2 regions of the Cellulomonas sp. P1_G12_2 genome follow, and region 2 is predicted to be linked to the other one. Evidence: predicted binding sites of a transcription regulator. Region 2 holds the regulator's gene; the other holds the start of a gene.
The links. The regulator HspR, encoded in region 2, represses chaperone genes until heat shock. The targets are predictions, from matches to a motif close to AAGTTGAGTCNNNNNGACTCAACTT.
Positions count from the first base shown of each region.

Region 1: a site for HspR is predicted at 1,804-1,828, ahead of clpB (ATP-dependent chaperone ClpB). Genes of this name have one in related genera too.

Region 1 is NZ_JBFUBX010000001.1:525,689-532,994, forward strand. It holds gene AC1DXT_RS02630 (ion channel protein) at 1-854, shown strand, start outside; gene AC1DXT_RS02635 (alpha/beta hydrolase) at 826-1,761, opposite strand; gene clpB (ATP-dependent chaperone ClpB) at 1,873-4,461, shown strand; gene AC1DXT_RS02645 (outer membrane protein assembly factor BamB family protein) at 4,466-5,938, opposite strand; gene AC1DXT_RS02650 (glycoside hydrolase family 3 protein) at 5,975-7,306, opposite strand, start outside.
Region 2 is NZ_JBFUBX010000006.1:10,028-17,333, forward strand. It holds gene AC1DXT_RS16875 (ATP-binding protein) at 1-1,448, shown strand, start outside; gene AC1DXT_RS16880 (ABC transporter permease) at 1,476-2,303, opposite strand; gene AC1DXT_RS16885 (ATP-binding cassette domain-containing protein) at 2,303-3,280, opposite strand; gene AC1DXT_RS16890 (aminotransferase class V-fold PLP-dependent enzyme) at 3,397-4,575, opposite strand; gene AC1DXT_RS16895 (heat shock protein transcriptional repressor HspR) at 4,861-5,283, opposite strand; gene AC1DXT_RS16900 (DnaJ C-terminal domain-containing protein) at 5,286-6,251, opposite strand; gene grpE (nucleotide exchange factor GrpE) at 6,326-6,886, opposite strand; gene dnaK (molecular chaperone DnaK) at 6,883-7,306, opposite strand, start outside.

The DNA.
Region 1 (7,306 bases), on a different contig from region 2:
TCGGGCTGCGCTTCCTGCCGAAGGTCAAGACCACCATGTGGCTGGCCATCGCGGTGTCCGGCACGATCGGCGCGATGTTCGGCACGCCCGTCGCGGCCGCGCTGCTGCTCTCGGAGCTGGATGCGGGCGACCGCCGCATCCCGCTGTGGGACCGGCTGTTCGCTCCTCTGGTCGCGGCGACCGCCGGGGCGCTCACCATGCTGCAGCTGGAGGACCTGGACCTGTCCGTCGACGTCCCCGCGTACACCTACGGCGGCCTGGAGGACCTCGGCTACGCGATCGTCATCGCCGTCGGCGCCGCCGCGGTCGGCCTGGTCGCCGTGTACCTCTTCGTGCCGATGCACCGCCTGTTCCTGCGGATCGGCCACCCGGTCCTCATGCTCACGGCCGGGGGTCTGCTGCTGGGCCTGCTCGGCGCGCTCGGCGGCGAGGTGACCCTGTTCAAGGGGCTGTCGCAGATGCAGGAGCTGCCCGGCCTGGCTGCCACCACGACCGCACTCGGCTTCCTGGCCCTGGCCGGCATCAAGCTGGCCGCGCTGCTGGTCGCCGCCACGTCCGGCTTCCGTGGCGGACGCATCTTCCCCGCGCTGTTCGTCGGCGTCGCGCTCGGGTTCGCCGTGCACTCCGCGTGGGACGCGGTGCCCCTGGCGCTCGCGGTCGGGGCGGCCGTGGTCGGCATCGTCGTCGCCGCCACCCGCAACGGCTGGCTGAGCCTGTTCATGGCGGTCGCGGTGGTGCCGCAGGTGTCGCTGCTGGTCGGGTTGGTGCTCGCCACGCTCGCAGCGTGGCTGGTGGTCACCAACCGCCCGCCGCTGATGGACCCGGTCAGCCCAGACGCGCGTCCAGGAACCTGAGCACCTCGGCGACGTACGTGTCGCGGGTGGGCCTGGGGGACAGCGCCAGGTCGTGGGTGCCGCCGGGGATCTCGACGTAGGTGACGTCCGGGCCGAGGTTGGGTGCTAGCCGCTTCATGTCCGCGACGTCCAGCACCGAGTCCGTGGTCAGCAGGGCGTCGTGCCAGACGTCGTCGGGGCCGGAGGCGTCGGAGGCCAGGACGAGGACCGGCACGTCGATGTCCAGGCCGCGGGCGACGCGCGCGTGGCCGCGCCGGATGGTCCGGGCGAACCCGGCGCGGGCCGGGAAGCCGTCGTGAGGCTTCCACGCGAGGTCGTACGACCACTCCCCGCCGGTGCCCTCGTGCAGGGCGCGCCCGTAGAACGGACCGATCTTGCCGACGACGACGTCCGGGGCGACCCTGCCGACGCCGTCGAGCACGGCGGTGAACACCGTGCGCTCGAACCACGAGCCGCGCAGGTCGAGCCACGGGCTGTTGAGCACTAGCGCGTCGATGAGGTGCTCGCCCCGGCGGGCGTCCGCCCACAGGGACGTGACCAGCCCGCCCATCGAGTGACCCAGCAGGACGACCTCGTCGTGGTCGGCGCGGATGATCCGGACGGCGGCGTCGATCTCCTCGGCGTACGCGCCCAGGTCGGTGACGTGGTTGGGCGGCCGACCGTCGCGGATCGAGCGCCCGAAGTCGCGCAGGTCGAGCGCGTAGACGTCGTAGCCGTGGGCCGCGAGCGCGTCACCGACGTGCGTGTGGAAGAAGTAGTCGACGAACCCGTGCACGTAGAGCAGGGCGCGTCGGCTGGGTGATCCGGTGCGGTGGACGAGGGTGGCGACGGGATCGGGGGTGCGGCCGTCGGGCCGCAGCGGCAGCGTCTGAGCAGTCCAGCCGGGCCCGAGCACGTCGTCGGTCATGGCGTGATCGTCGCACGAGCGAACCTGCCGAGGTGGCTTCCAGACTTGAGCGGAATAGACTCAACTCTGGCCGCGGTTGCGAAGAGCAGACTCGACACACAAGGAGGTCACGTGGACGACAAGTTCACCACCCGGTCCCAGGAGGCCCTGGGCGACGCCATCCAGCAGGCATCGGCCGCCGGCAACCCGCAGCTCGAGCCCGCACACGTGCTGAACGCGCTCCTGCAGCAGGAGGGCGGCGTCGCCAACGGCCTGCTCGACGCCGTCGGCGCGGACCGCGGTGCGCTCGGCCGGGCCGTCCGGGCCATGCTGGTGAACCTCCCGTCCAGCAGCGGCTCCACCGTCGCGCAGCCCTCGGCATCGCGCGCCACGTCGACCGCGCTGGAGGCGGCGTCCTCCGAGGCGCGCTCGCTCGGCGACGACTACATCTCCACCGAGCACCTGCTGCTCGGCCTCGCCACCGGCCAGTCCGGTGTGGCCGAAGCCCTGCGCGCGCAGGGCGCGTCCCGGGACGCGCTCGCGGCAGCGCTGCCCGCGGTCCGCGGTTCGGCGCGGGTCACGACGCCCAACCCCGAGGGCACGTACAAGGCGCTCGAGCAGTACGGCATGGACCTGACCCAGCGCGCCCGTGACGGCAAGCTCGACCCGGTGATCGGCCGCGACGCCGAGATCCGCCGCGTCGTGCAGGTGCTGTCGCGCCGCACCAAGAACAACCCCGTCCTCATCGGCGAGCCCGGCGTCGGCAAGACCGCCGTCGTCGAGGGGCTCGCCCAGCGCATCGTCGCCGGTGACGTGCCCGAGTCGCTCCGCGGCAAGAAGCTCGTGGCGCTCGACCTGGCCGCCATGGTGGCCGGCGCCAAGTACCGCGGCGAGTTCGAGGAGCGGCTCAAGGCCGTGCTGGCGGAGATCACCGGCTCGAACGGCGAGGTGATCACGTTCATCGACGAGCTGCACACGGTCGTCGGTGCGGGTGCCGGCTCCGAGGGCGCCATGGACGCGGGCAACATGCTCAAGCCCATGCTGGCCCGCGGCGAGCTGCGCCTGGTCGGTGCCACCACGCTCGACGAGTACCGCGAGCGCATCGAGAAGGACCCCGCGCTGGAGCGGCGGTTCCAGCAGGTGTTCGTCGGCGAGCCCTCGGTGGAGGACACCGTCGCCATCCTGCGCGGGCTCAAGGAGCGGTACGAAGCGCACCACAAGGTCACCATCGCCGACTCCGCCCTGGTCGCCGCGGCCGCCCTCTCCGACCGCTACATCACCGGCCGCCAGCTCCCCGACAAGGCCATCGACCTGGTCGACGAGGCCGCGTCCCGCCTGCGAATGGAGCTGGACTCGTCGCCGATCGAGATCGACGAGCTGCAGCGCGCCGTGACCCGGCTCGAGATGGAGGAGGTCGTGCTCAGCGAGTCCGACGACCCCGCCTCGGCGGACCGGCTGCAGCGCCTGCGGGCAGATCTGGCCGACCGGCGCGAGGACCTCGCGTCGCTGACCGCGCGGTGGGAGAAGGAGAAGGCCGGGCACAACCTGGTCGGCGACCTGAAGGCCCGGCTCGACGCCCTGCGCTCGGACGCGGAGCGGCTGCTGCGCGAGGGCGACCTGGCCGGTGCCGCGCGCATCCAGTACGGCGAGCTGCCCGCGCTCCAGGAGCAGATCGCTCTTGCCGAGGCGGACGAGGAGGCCGTCGACTCCCTGCCCGACTCGGCGCCGATGATCGCGGAGAAGGTCGGGCCCGACGAGGTCGCCGAGGTGGTCGCGCAGTGGACCGGCATCCCGGCCGGGCGGCTGCTCGAGGGCGAGACGGCCAAGCTCCTGCGCATGGAGGACGTGCTCGGGGAGCGGCTCATCGGGCAGCGCCCCGCGGTCGCCGCGGTGTCGGACGCTGTCCGCCGTGCGCGTGCGGGCGTGTCCGACCCCGACCGGCCGACGGGATCGTTCCTGTTCCTCGGGCCGACCGGCGTGGGCAAGACCGAGCTGGCCAAGGCGCTCGCAGACTTCCTGTTCGACGACGAGCGCGCCATGGTCCGCATCGACATGTCCGAGTACGCCGAGAAGCACTCGGTGGCCCGGCTCGTCGGCGCGCCCCCCGGGTACGTCGGGTACGAGGAGGGCGGGCAGCTGACCGAGGCCGTCCGCCGCCGGCCGTACTCGGTGGTCCTGCTCGACGAGGTGGAGAAGGCGCACCCCGAGGTGTTCGACGTGCTGCTGCAGGTGCTCGACGACGGGCGGCTCACCGACGGCCAGGGGCGCACGGTCGACTTCCGCAACGTGATCCTGGTGCTCACGTCGAACCTCGGCTCGCAGTTCCTGGTGGACCCTCTCCTGTCCGACGATCAGAAGCGCGAGGCGGTCATGTCCGCGGTGCGGACCGCGTTCAAGCCGGAGTTCCTCAACCGGCTCGACGACGTGGTCCTCTTCGACCCTCTCTCGCTGGACGAGCTCGGGCACATCGTGGAGCTCCAGGTGGCCGCTCTGGGCCGTCGTCTGAAGGACCGCCGGCTCACGCTCGAGGTCTCGCCGGCCGCGCGCGAGTGGCTGGCGATCGAGGGCTACGACCCCGCGTACGGCGCGCGGCCGCTGCGGCGACTGGTGCAGCGCGAGATCGGTGACCGGCTGGCCCGGCAGATCCTCGCGGGCGAGATCAAGGACGGCGACACGGTCCTCGTGGACCGCGGCGAGGCCGGGCTGGTGGTCGGGACCTGATCCGTCACCCGAGCCCGGCGATCCCCTGCGGCCCGGCGTCGACGAGCCGGCGCCCCGCGGCGAAGACGTCCCGGACGCCGGCCGGGAGGGCGAGGCGGTGGACGAAGCTGCCGTCGCGCCGGTCGAGGATGATCACGTAGGCGGTCCCGAAGCCGTCGCCGAGCGCCTCGACGAGCAGGATGTGCGCGCCGTCGGTCAGCAGCTCCCCGCGGTAGCTGCCGACCTGTCGCGGGAACGTCCACCGCACGTCGCCGGTCCGCGCGTCGAGCGCGACGATGTCGTCGAACCCCGCCACGTACACGACCCCCTCGATCACCAGGACCGACGGTCGGAAGGCGGGTGCGACGTCCACGTCTGCCTCCCAGCGCCGGGCGCCCGTCCTCGTGTCCCAGCCGTACAACTCCTGCCCTGTCGACACCTCCAAGCCCGGCACGCTGCCGTCGTCGACGCTGCGGTCGAGCAACGTCCCGTCCACCTCCACCGGCGGCTCGCCGGGCCGGTACACGGTGGTGACGGGGTCGTTGCGGCCGGGCTCCAGCCGCTGCAGCGTGAGCCAGCCCTGCTCGGTCCCCGCCCAGCCGTTGGTCGCGGCGTCGACCGGGATGCGCTCGCCCGTGGCAGAGAGCAGCATCGGGCCGTCGGCGGCGCTGGTGGCCACGAAGACGAGGCCGCCCACCCCGGCGACGTCCGGGGGCGGCGGGGTGGCTCCGGGCAGGGGTCCGGCGCCGCGGTACCGCCAGAGCTCCGCCCCGGTGAGCGGGTCGGTCGCCACGACGAGCAGGTGGTTCGCAGCGTCCACGGCGCCGGTCGCGACGAGGCCCGGGAGCACCGCCATCGAGCCGACGGGTTCGATCGCGCGGTCGACCAGCGTGTGCCCGTCCGCCAGGTCGAGCAGGCGCAGCCGCGACTGCGAGGCGACGCGGCCCGCCTCGCCCGTGCCGGCTCGACCCAGGTAGACGTCGGTGACCAGGCACACGACCTGCGTGGGGTCGGCGAGGTCCGCGCCCCAGGGCTGGCAGCGGGTGCGGCTGGTGTTCAGGGGGTCGACGAGGTCCGGGTCGGGGCCGCGGAGGTCGGTGGACCACCGTTCGGCCCCGGTCGCGAGGTCGACGGCCCGGTACGTCAGCGACCCGTCCGGGCCGACGACGACGCCGTGCACCGCGCCCTGCGCCACGAGCCCGTACGCGAGCGGGAGGTCGATCGGGTCGGAGCGCCACACGACGTCGACGCTGTCGCCCAGCGGGTCGATCGCGCCCGGCAGTGCGGCCACCCTCGCGTCGGCTGCCCGTTCGAGGGCCTCGCTCACCTGCTGAGCGCCGGCCAGCACGGCGACCGCCGCGACCGGGACCAGCAGCAAGAGCAGAACGCGGCGCGAGCGGTGGGCGGGCTCCGCGGACTGCGGCGGTTCGCGCTCGTCGTCCTCGACGAGCGCGACCGGGACGAGGGCGGCACCTCGCTCGTGTGAAGACTTCGTCACGCCAGGCGGTACGAAGTCTTCACGCGAGTGCCGGCTTCAGACGGTGAGGCCGTGCCCGAACCGGAACAGCGGGTCGGCCGTGTCGAACGGGACGTCCTCGCGGGACGCCTCGACGGCGGCCATCGACCGGGGCAGGTCGAACGGGAGCCTCCCGCGCGCGGCACCGCGGAGCGCGTCGAGCAGGGGACCGGCACCGGCGCCGAAGTTCACGACGACCGCCGCGGCCCCCTCCACCAGCGGCGTGAGGATCGCCGGCCGGTCGAGGTACACGTCGAGGATGGTCGGCACCTGCGCGCAGATCGCGGCGATGCGCGCGACCTCCGACTCGGGGAAGTCGAGCGAGCCGGCGTGGAAGAACGACTCGAACCCGGGACCGCGCTGCTCGTACGGCGCCTGCAGCCGCAGGATCGCGACGTCGGCATCGGCGGGGTCGTCCACCGTGCCCTCGAACCCCTCGGCGTAGATCCGCAGTCCGGGGGCCAGCGGCAGGATGCCGTCGTTGGTCAGGACGGTCACCGCCGCGGCCTGGGCTGCGATGCCGGCGGCGCGGAACTCGTCGGAACCGACGATCCGGGATGCCGCGTCGACGTCGACGTAACGACGCTCGTCGAAGAGCCCGAGCAGGAACTTCTCCCGCAGGAGCCGCCGGACGGACGCGTCGACCCGCGCCTCGGTGATCCGGCCGCTGCGCACGAGCGACACGACGACCTCCGGGCACGCCTCGCCGCCCAGCTGGTCGGCGCCGGCATCGAGGATGAGAGCGACGCGGTCCTCGACCGACAGGTGCTCGACCCCCCACGCCCGCGCGGGGAACGGCTGCCCGAACACCTCGGCGTCGGTCACCAGGCCCCAGTCGGTGCAGATGATCCCGTCGAAGCCGAGCTCGTCGCGGAGCAGGTCGAGCACCGGCTTGTTGAACCCGAAGCCGACCTCGGGGATGCCCTCCAACCCGACCGGCATCCCGTAGTACGGCATCATCTGCCGCGTCCCGGCCGCCAGGAGCGCCTTGAACGGCTCCAGGTGCTCGGCGAACCGGCCCCCGGGGTACACCTGCTCGCGGCCGTAGGCGAAGTGGGGATCCTCGCCGTCCTTCTGCGGACCTCCGCCGGGGAAGTGCTTGGTCATCGTCGAGACGCTTTCGACCCCGAAGTCGGGCCCCTGGAACCCCCGCACGTACGCGGCGCCCATGCGGCCGGTCAGGTCGGCGTCCTCCCCGAACGTGCCGTTGGCGCGCGCCCAGCGAGGCTCGGTGGCCAGGTCGACCTGCGGGTGCAGCGCGGTCCGCAGTCCGACCGCGAGGTACTCCTGACGGGCGATGTCCGCGTGCCGCTCCGTGAGCGCCTCGTCGCGCGTCGCCGCCAGCCCGAG
Region 2 (7,306 bases):
GCAGGCGTGTGGAGGCGATGACGGGGCTGGTGCGCTGGTCGGCCGCCGACTCCGTGCGGCTGGCCGCGGACTTCGTCGGCTCCGGCCAGGTGCGCGCGTTCGACGAGTGCGTCGCCGAGCAGGAGACGTTCCTGGCGGCCCTGCGCTGGGCCGTCGAGCACGACGACCCCGTGGGCGCGGTCGACATCACCGCCGCGCTGTTCCACCTGTGGAGCGTGCGCGGCCTGCACCTCGAGGTCATCGAGTGGGCGCAGCGGGTGCTCCTCGCCGACGACCCCGCCGCGCGCCGTGCCTCCCCGATCTACCAGGGCATCGCATCCGGTCGGCCGCTGCCGGACGCCGACCGCCTGGCCGCGACCTGTCTGTTCTCCTCGGTGAACGCCGGCGTCTCCGTCTCTCAGCGGCTGGTGGCGCTCGCCGGGCGCGCGATCCGGCTCCTGACCGTCGAGCGCCCCGCCGAGATCTCCCCGCGCATCACCGCACTCGTCACGGTCATGCCCGCTCTCGTCTCGTCGGACACCTCCGTCACCTACGCCGCCGCGGAGCGCCTCGCGGACCACGAGGACGGCTTCCTGCACGGGCTCGGCCTGTTCATGCGGGCCGCGGCGCGGGAGAACGCGGGCGACCCGGAGACGTCCAGCGCGGACGCGCGCGCGGCGTACCGGGCGTTCGAGTCGATCGGCGACCACTGGGGCATGGGCATGGCCGCGCAGGGCGTCGGGCAGTGGCAGAGCGCCCGCGGGGAACCGGACGCGCAGGAGTGGCTCCTGCGCAGCCTGCGCCACCTCGAGATCGTCGGAGCGATGCAGGACGTCCGGAGCATCCGCGTGATGCTCGACGTGCAGCGCGCGCTCGGCGGGGACGACGACGCGCTGACACGGCTCCGCGAGGTGACGGCGTCGACGCAGATGGACGACGTCGACGCCGCACAGGCGCTGCTCGGGCTCGCGCACGTCGCCTGCCAGGCCGGGCGGGCTCAGGAGGCACTCGACAGCGCGGAGGCCGCCGCGGCGATCGTGGCCTCGATGACCGTGACCGTGCCCCAGGTGCGCATCGCGTTCCGCGTGGCCACCGCCGTCGTGCACCTGCGGGTGGCCGCCATGACGCCGTCGTACTCGGACACCTCGATCGCCACCGCGGTCGCGCTCATCGCCGCCGCCGCGCCCGACGCGCGGGTCACCACCGACATGCCGGTGCTGGGGTCGTTCGGGCTCGGCGTCGCCGAGCTGGCGGCCTCCCGCGGCGACGCCGAGCTCGCCCGCGAGCTGTGGGCGGCCGGCGTCCGGCTCGGGGCCAACCTCGTCATGCTCTTCCAGCTGGGGATCGAGGGGCCGCTGGCCGGCGCCCTCGGCGACGACGACGAGCGCGAGCACCTGCTGGCGTCGTGGCGCGAGCGGTCGTCGACGGACGCGGCCGACCGGATCCGGGAGCTCACGGCCGACATCTGAGGCCGTCGCTCCCGGATCCGGTCGTCGTCAGACCTTGCGGCGGTACGCCCGCATGGCCAGCGGCAGGAACACCGCGACCAGCCCGACGCACCAGGCCAGCGTCCAGTAGACGCTGTCACCCATCGGCGTGCCCAGGAACAGTCCGCGCATCGCGGCGACCAGGTGCGTGAGCGGGTTCCACGCCACGAACGTCTGCATCCAGCTGGGCAGCGTGCCCGCCGGGACGAACACGTTCGACGCAAAGCTCAGCGGCATGATGATCAGGAACATGATCCCCTGCACCGCGCCGGAGGTCCGGACCTTCATGCCGACGAACACCGACACCCAGGACAGAGACAGGGCGAACACCACGGCGAGCAGGCAGCCCGCGACGGCGCTGAACGGGTCGGTGAGGATCCGGAAGCCCATCAGGTACCCGATGCCGAGCGTCATCACCGTGACGATCACGTAGCGGACGACGTCCCCGAGCACCGCCCCGATCAGGGGTGCCGACCGTGGGATGGGCAGCGACTTGAACCGGTCGAAGATCCCCTTCTCCAGGTCGGTGTTGAGGTTGACCCCGATGGCGATCGCACCGGTCGCGATGGTCTGCGCGAGGATGCCCGGCAGCAGGAACTGCAGGTAGGTGTGGGTGTCACCCGCCACCGCCCCGCCGAAGATGTAGACGAAGATCACCAGGAAGATCGCCGGCTGGAGCGTGACGTCGATCAGAGCCTCGGGCGTCCGCCACGTCTTGATCAGGCTCCGCTTGGCCAGCGACAGGGAGTGCCGGACCAGCGGGAACGGCTTGCGGGCGACCGGGGCGGCCGACGTGGGGACCGCGCGAGGGGAACGGTGCTCGGTGAGCGTGGTCATCAGGCCACCTCCTTCGTGGTGGTGGTGTCATCCTCGGACGCCGTGCGGCCGGTGAGCGAGAAGAACACCTCGTCGAGGCTGGGCAGGTGCAGGGACAGCTCGGTGACGCCGATGCCGGCGCTCGCCAGCCGCGACACCGTGGCGGTCAGGGCGGAGTCGTCCTGCACGGGGACCGCGAGGACGCCCTTGCGGATCTCCTCCGGCGCCGACCCGGAGGTCACCTGACCGAGGATGGTCGCGGCCTCCGCCATGCGGCTCAGGTCGGACGGGCGCACCTCGAGGGTCTGGCCGCCGACGATCCGCTTGAGCCCCTCGGGGGTGTCGTGCGCGATGACCCGACCATGGTCGATGACCGTGATCTCGTCGGCCAGCGCGTCCGCCTCCTCCAGGTACTGCGTGGTGAGCAGCACGGTCGATCCGTCGGTGACCAGCGAGCGGACCACGTCCCACATGTCCTCGCGCTTGGAGGGGTCCAGGCCGGTGGTCGGCTCGTCGAGGAAGATGACGTCGGGACGGCCGACGAGGCTCGCCGCGAGGTCGAGGCGGCGACGCATGCCACCCGAGTAGGTCTTGGCGGGCCGGTCCGCCGCGGCGGTCAGGTCGAACCACTCGAGCAGCTCGGCGGCGCGGGCGCGGGCGCCGACCCTTCCCAGATCGAGCAGCGTGCCGAACAGGACGAGGTTCTGCCGGCCGGACAGGTCTTCGTCGACGGAGGCGTACTGGCCCGTGAGGCCGATCGACTGGCGGACGCGCTCGGCGTCCTTGACCACGTCGAAGCCGCCGATGCGGGCGTGGCCGGCGTCCGGGACGAGGAGGGTGGACAGGATGCGGACCGCAGTCGTCTTGCCGGCGCCGTTGGGGCCGAGCACGCCGAGGACGGTGCCGCGAGAGACGGCGAGGTCGACGCCTTGGAGCGCCTTCGTCTCACCGAAGTGCTTGACGAGGCCTTCTGCCTCGATCACCAGGTCGTGTGTCATGGCTCCAGGCTGGAGGAGCCCGCTGACAGGGCCCCGACACGGCGCTGACACGCTCCATGTCGGTGGGACGTCCGAGGAAGTGAGCGCTGGAGCGACCAGATGCTCGGACGTCCGGGTCAGCGCAGTGCCGCGAGCAGGCGGTCGAGCTCGTCGTCGGACGTGTAGTAGTGCGGGCTCGCGCGGACGACCTCCGTCAGTCCCCGGACGCCGTAGTCCAGCTGGGCCGACGAGATGCGCGTGACGCTCACGTTCACACCGGCGGCGGCGACGCGGGCGCGGACGTCATCGGCACGCATCCCGTCGACCGTGAAGGTGACGATGCCGGACCGCCGCACCCCCTTGTCACGCACGGTGACTCCGAGGGTCTGGGCGAGCTCTTCGCGGAGGCGTGCCGCGAGCGCGGTGACCCGCTCCTCGATCGCGGGCAGCCCGATCGCGAGCGCGTAGTCCGCCGCCGCGCCGAGGCCGAGGTTGTCGGCGATCGACCGCTCCCACGTCTCGAACCGCAGGGCGCCCGGGACCACCTCCCAGGTCGTCGGCGACGACCAGGTGGCCGCGCCGAGGCCGAGGACGGGCGGGACCAGCCGCTCGGTGATCGCACGGGAGGCGTAGAGGAAGCCGGTGCCGCGGGGGCCGCGCAGGAACTTGCGGCCGGTCGCGGCGAGCAGGTCGCAGCCGAGGGCGGTCACGTCGACGTCGAGCTGGCCGACCGACTGGCACGCGTCGAGCAGGAACGGGACGCCTGCCTTGCGCGTGAGAGCGCCGACCTCCACCGCCGGGTTCACGACACCTCCCCCGGTCGGGATGTGCGTCAGGGCGACGAGGGCGACGTCGTCGTCGAGCCGGCGCTCCAGCTGGTCCAGGTCCACCTGCCCGTGCTCGTCGTCCTCGATGATCTCGAGCGTGGCGCCCGTGCGCTCGCACGCCTGGAGCAGGGCGATCGCGTTGCTGATGTACTCCGTGCGCGCCGTGAGGATCCGCTGGCCCTGCGTGAGCGGCAGCGACGAGAACGCCACGTTCCAGGCGGCGGTCGCGCTCTGCACCAGGGCGATCTCGTCGGGCTGCGCGTGGATCAGCCGCGCGACCGAGCCGTACACCGCCGCGACGCGGTCCTCCGACTCGGCCTCCGCCTCGTACGGACCGATCTCCGCCTCGCGCCGCAGGTGCGCGACCACCGTGTCCGTCACAACGCGGGGGCGCAGGGCTCCGCCGGCGTTGTTGAGGTGGGCGACGTGCTCGACGCCGGGCGTGTCACGGCGGGCGCGGTCGAGGTCAATGCCGAGATCGATCGTCACGGCGCCGAGTGTAGGCAGCCGACCCGCGGTGCCCTATGGCCACCCGCGACGACGTGGCTCCTCGGACGTCCGCAGATTCGAGTGCCTGGACGACCGAACGCGCGGACGCTGCGGGCGTCGAGAGCTGGGGTCCGCAGATTCGAGCGCTCCCGCAACCGGATGCGCGGACGTCCGCACTCGAGGAGGCTCCAGGGCGCTCGAGTGCGGACGTTGCTGGGTGGTGGTGCGGGACGTCCGCGCTCGTGTGGGCTCCAGGCCCATCGAGTGCGGACGTTGCGGTGGGGGTCAGCGGGAGCTGGGGCGCCAGAGGACTACTGCTGCGCGGTCGGTCGTCGTCGTCGGGCGGCGGAGGCGGTTGGCCGTGCGGTTGACCGCGACCACGTCGCCGCGCGGGTCCGCCGTGAAGACGCGGCGGCCGGGGTCGACGAACGCGCGCAGGTACTCGATCTGCCGCTTCAGCCCCTCGAGCTCCGCCTCGAGCTCGAGGATCCGCTTGATCCCCGCCAGGTTGACGCCCTCGTCCTGCGACAGCCGTTGCACCTCGCGCAGGGTCGCGATGTCCCGCAGGGAGTACCGGCGGCCGCGGCCGCTCGCGCGGCTGGGGCTGACCAGGCCGAGGCGGTCGTACTGGCGCAGGGTCTGCGGGTGCATGCCGGCCAGCTCGGCGGCGACCGAGATGACGTACACCTTGGCGTCCTCGCCGGCCATGGCTACTTCTTCGCCGCGGCGAGCAGGTCCGCGCGCACGTCCTCACCGGACGTCGCGATGCCGAACGCCTGGACGGCCTCGCGGGCGGCGGCGTTGAGCCGCTGGGGCACGACGACCTGGACGGTGGTCAGCAGGTCGCCCTTGGTGCCGGGGACACCCTTGCCCTTGACGCGCAGGACACGCCCGGACGGGGTGCCCTCGGGCACGCGGACGCGGACGGTGGACCCGTCGAGCGTCGGCACCTCGATCGTCGCGCCCAGGGCGGCCTCGTCGAAGGCCACGGGCACGGTGATGCGCAGGTTGTCGCCGTCGAGGGAGAAGACGGGGTGCGGTGTGACGCGCACGGTGATCACCAGGTCGCCCGCGGGGGCGCCACGGTCACCGGGTCGGCCCTTGCCACGCAGCCGGATCTTCTGGCCGTCGCGGACGCCGGCGGGGATGCGGGCGTTCACGGTCCGGCCCTCGACCACGAGCGAGACGGTCGATCCCTCCACGGCCTGCCGGAACGGGAGCGTCGCGCTGGTGGCCAGGTCGGCACCCTGCTGCGGGCCGGGGGCGAACCCGCCACCCGCGTTGCCGAACAGCCCGCCGAGGATGTCCTCGAACCCCGACGCACCACCGGGGGCGTTGGTGTAGCGGACGCGACCGCCGCCCTGCTGACCGCCGAACATGCCACCGAAGACGTCCTCGAACCCCGCGCCGCCGCGACCGCCCGACGTGAACCGCGGGCCGCCCGCCATGGCGCGCAGCTGGTCGTACTGGCCGCGCTGCTCGGTGTCGGACAGGACCGCGTAGGCCTCGCCGACGTCCTTGAACCGGGCCTCAGCCTTGGCGTCGCCCGGGTTGTGGTCCGGGTGCATCTGGCGCGCGAGCTTGCGGTACGCCTTCTTGATGGTGGCGGCGTCGGCATCCTTGGGCACGCCGAGGACGGAGTAGAAGTCCTTCTCGAGCCAATCCTGTCCGGTCACGCCGCCTCCTTCCTTGAGTCTGTGGAGCAGCGTCCGGGCAACGACCTGCTCGTTGCCCGGACGCTACCCGTGTTCTACGCCTCGGGGTCCACGACCGCGACGCGGGCCGCCCGGATGATCCGGTCGGGCGTGCGGTACCCCGGCTGGAGCACCATCTGCACGGTCGACTCCGAGACGTCCGGGGCGTGCGAGTGCATGAGCGCCTCGTGGATCGCGGGGTCGAACGGCTCGCCGACCGCGCCGTAGCGGGTCACCCCGAAGCGACCGAGGGTCGCGTCGAGCTTCTCCGCGATGGGCAGGAACGGTCCGGTGAGGTCACCGTGCTGGCGAGCCAGCTCGATGTCGTCCAGCACCGGGATCAGCGCCTCGACGATCTCGTGCACGCCGCGGTCGTGGGCGGCGAGGGCGTCGGCCTTCGACCGCTTCACGAACCCGGAGTACTGCTGCTCGAGGTTGTAGTACGCCGCCTTGGAGCGCTGGAGCTCGTCCAGACGCTCGGCGGCGAGCTTCTCCGCCTCGACGAGACCCTCGAGGACGACCTCCTCCTCGGCGGAGGCCGCGATGGACTCCGCGTCGGCGAGGATCTGCTCCTCGGGCGTCAGGTCGCCGTCGGCGTCCTCGGTCCCGGACGTCACTTCGATGCCGCCTCGTCCTCGTCGTCGACGATCTCGGCGTCCACGACGTCCTCGTCGGACGACGTGTCAGCCGCAGGCTGCTCGTCGGCCGGCGCAGCGCCCGCCATGTTCTCGGCGGAGTAGATCGCCTCGCCGATCTTCTGGCTCGCCGCGAGCAGGGCCGAGTGCTTGGCCTTGACCGCGTCGATGTCCGTGCCCGCCAGCGCCGTCTTGAGCTCGCCGACCGCGGCCTGGACCTCGGTCTTGACGTCGTCGGGCAGCTTGTCGGCGTTGTCGACCAGCAGCTTCTCGGTCGAGTAGACGAGCTGCTCGGCGGAGTTGCGGGTCTCGGCCTCCTCGCGACGCGCCTTGTCCTCGGCGGCGTGCTCCTCGGCCTCGCGCACCATGCGCTCGATGTCCTCCTTGGGGAGGGCCGAGCCG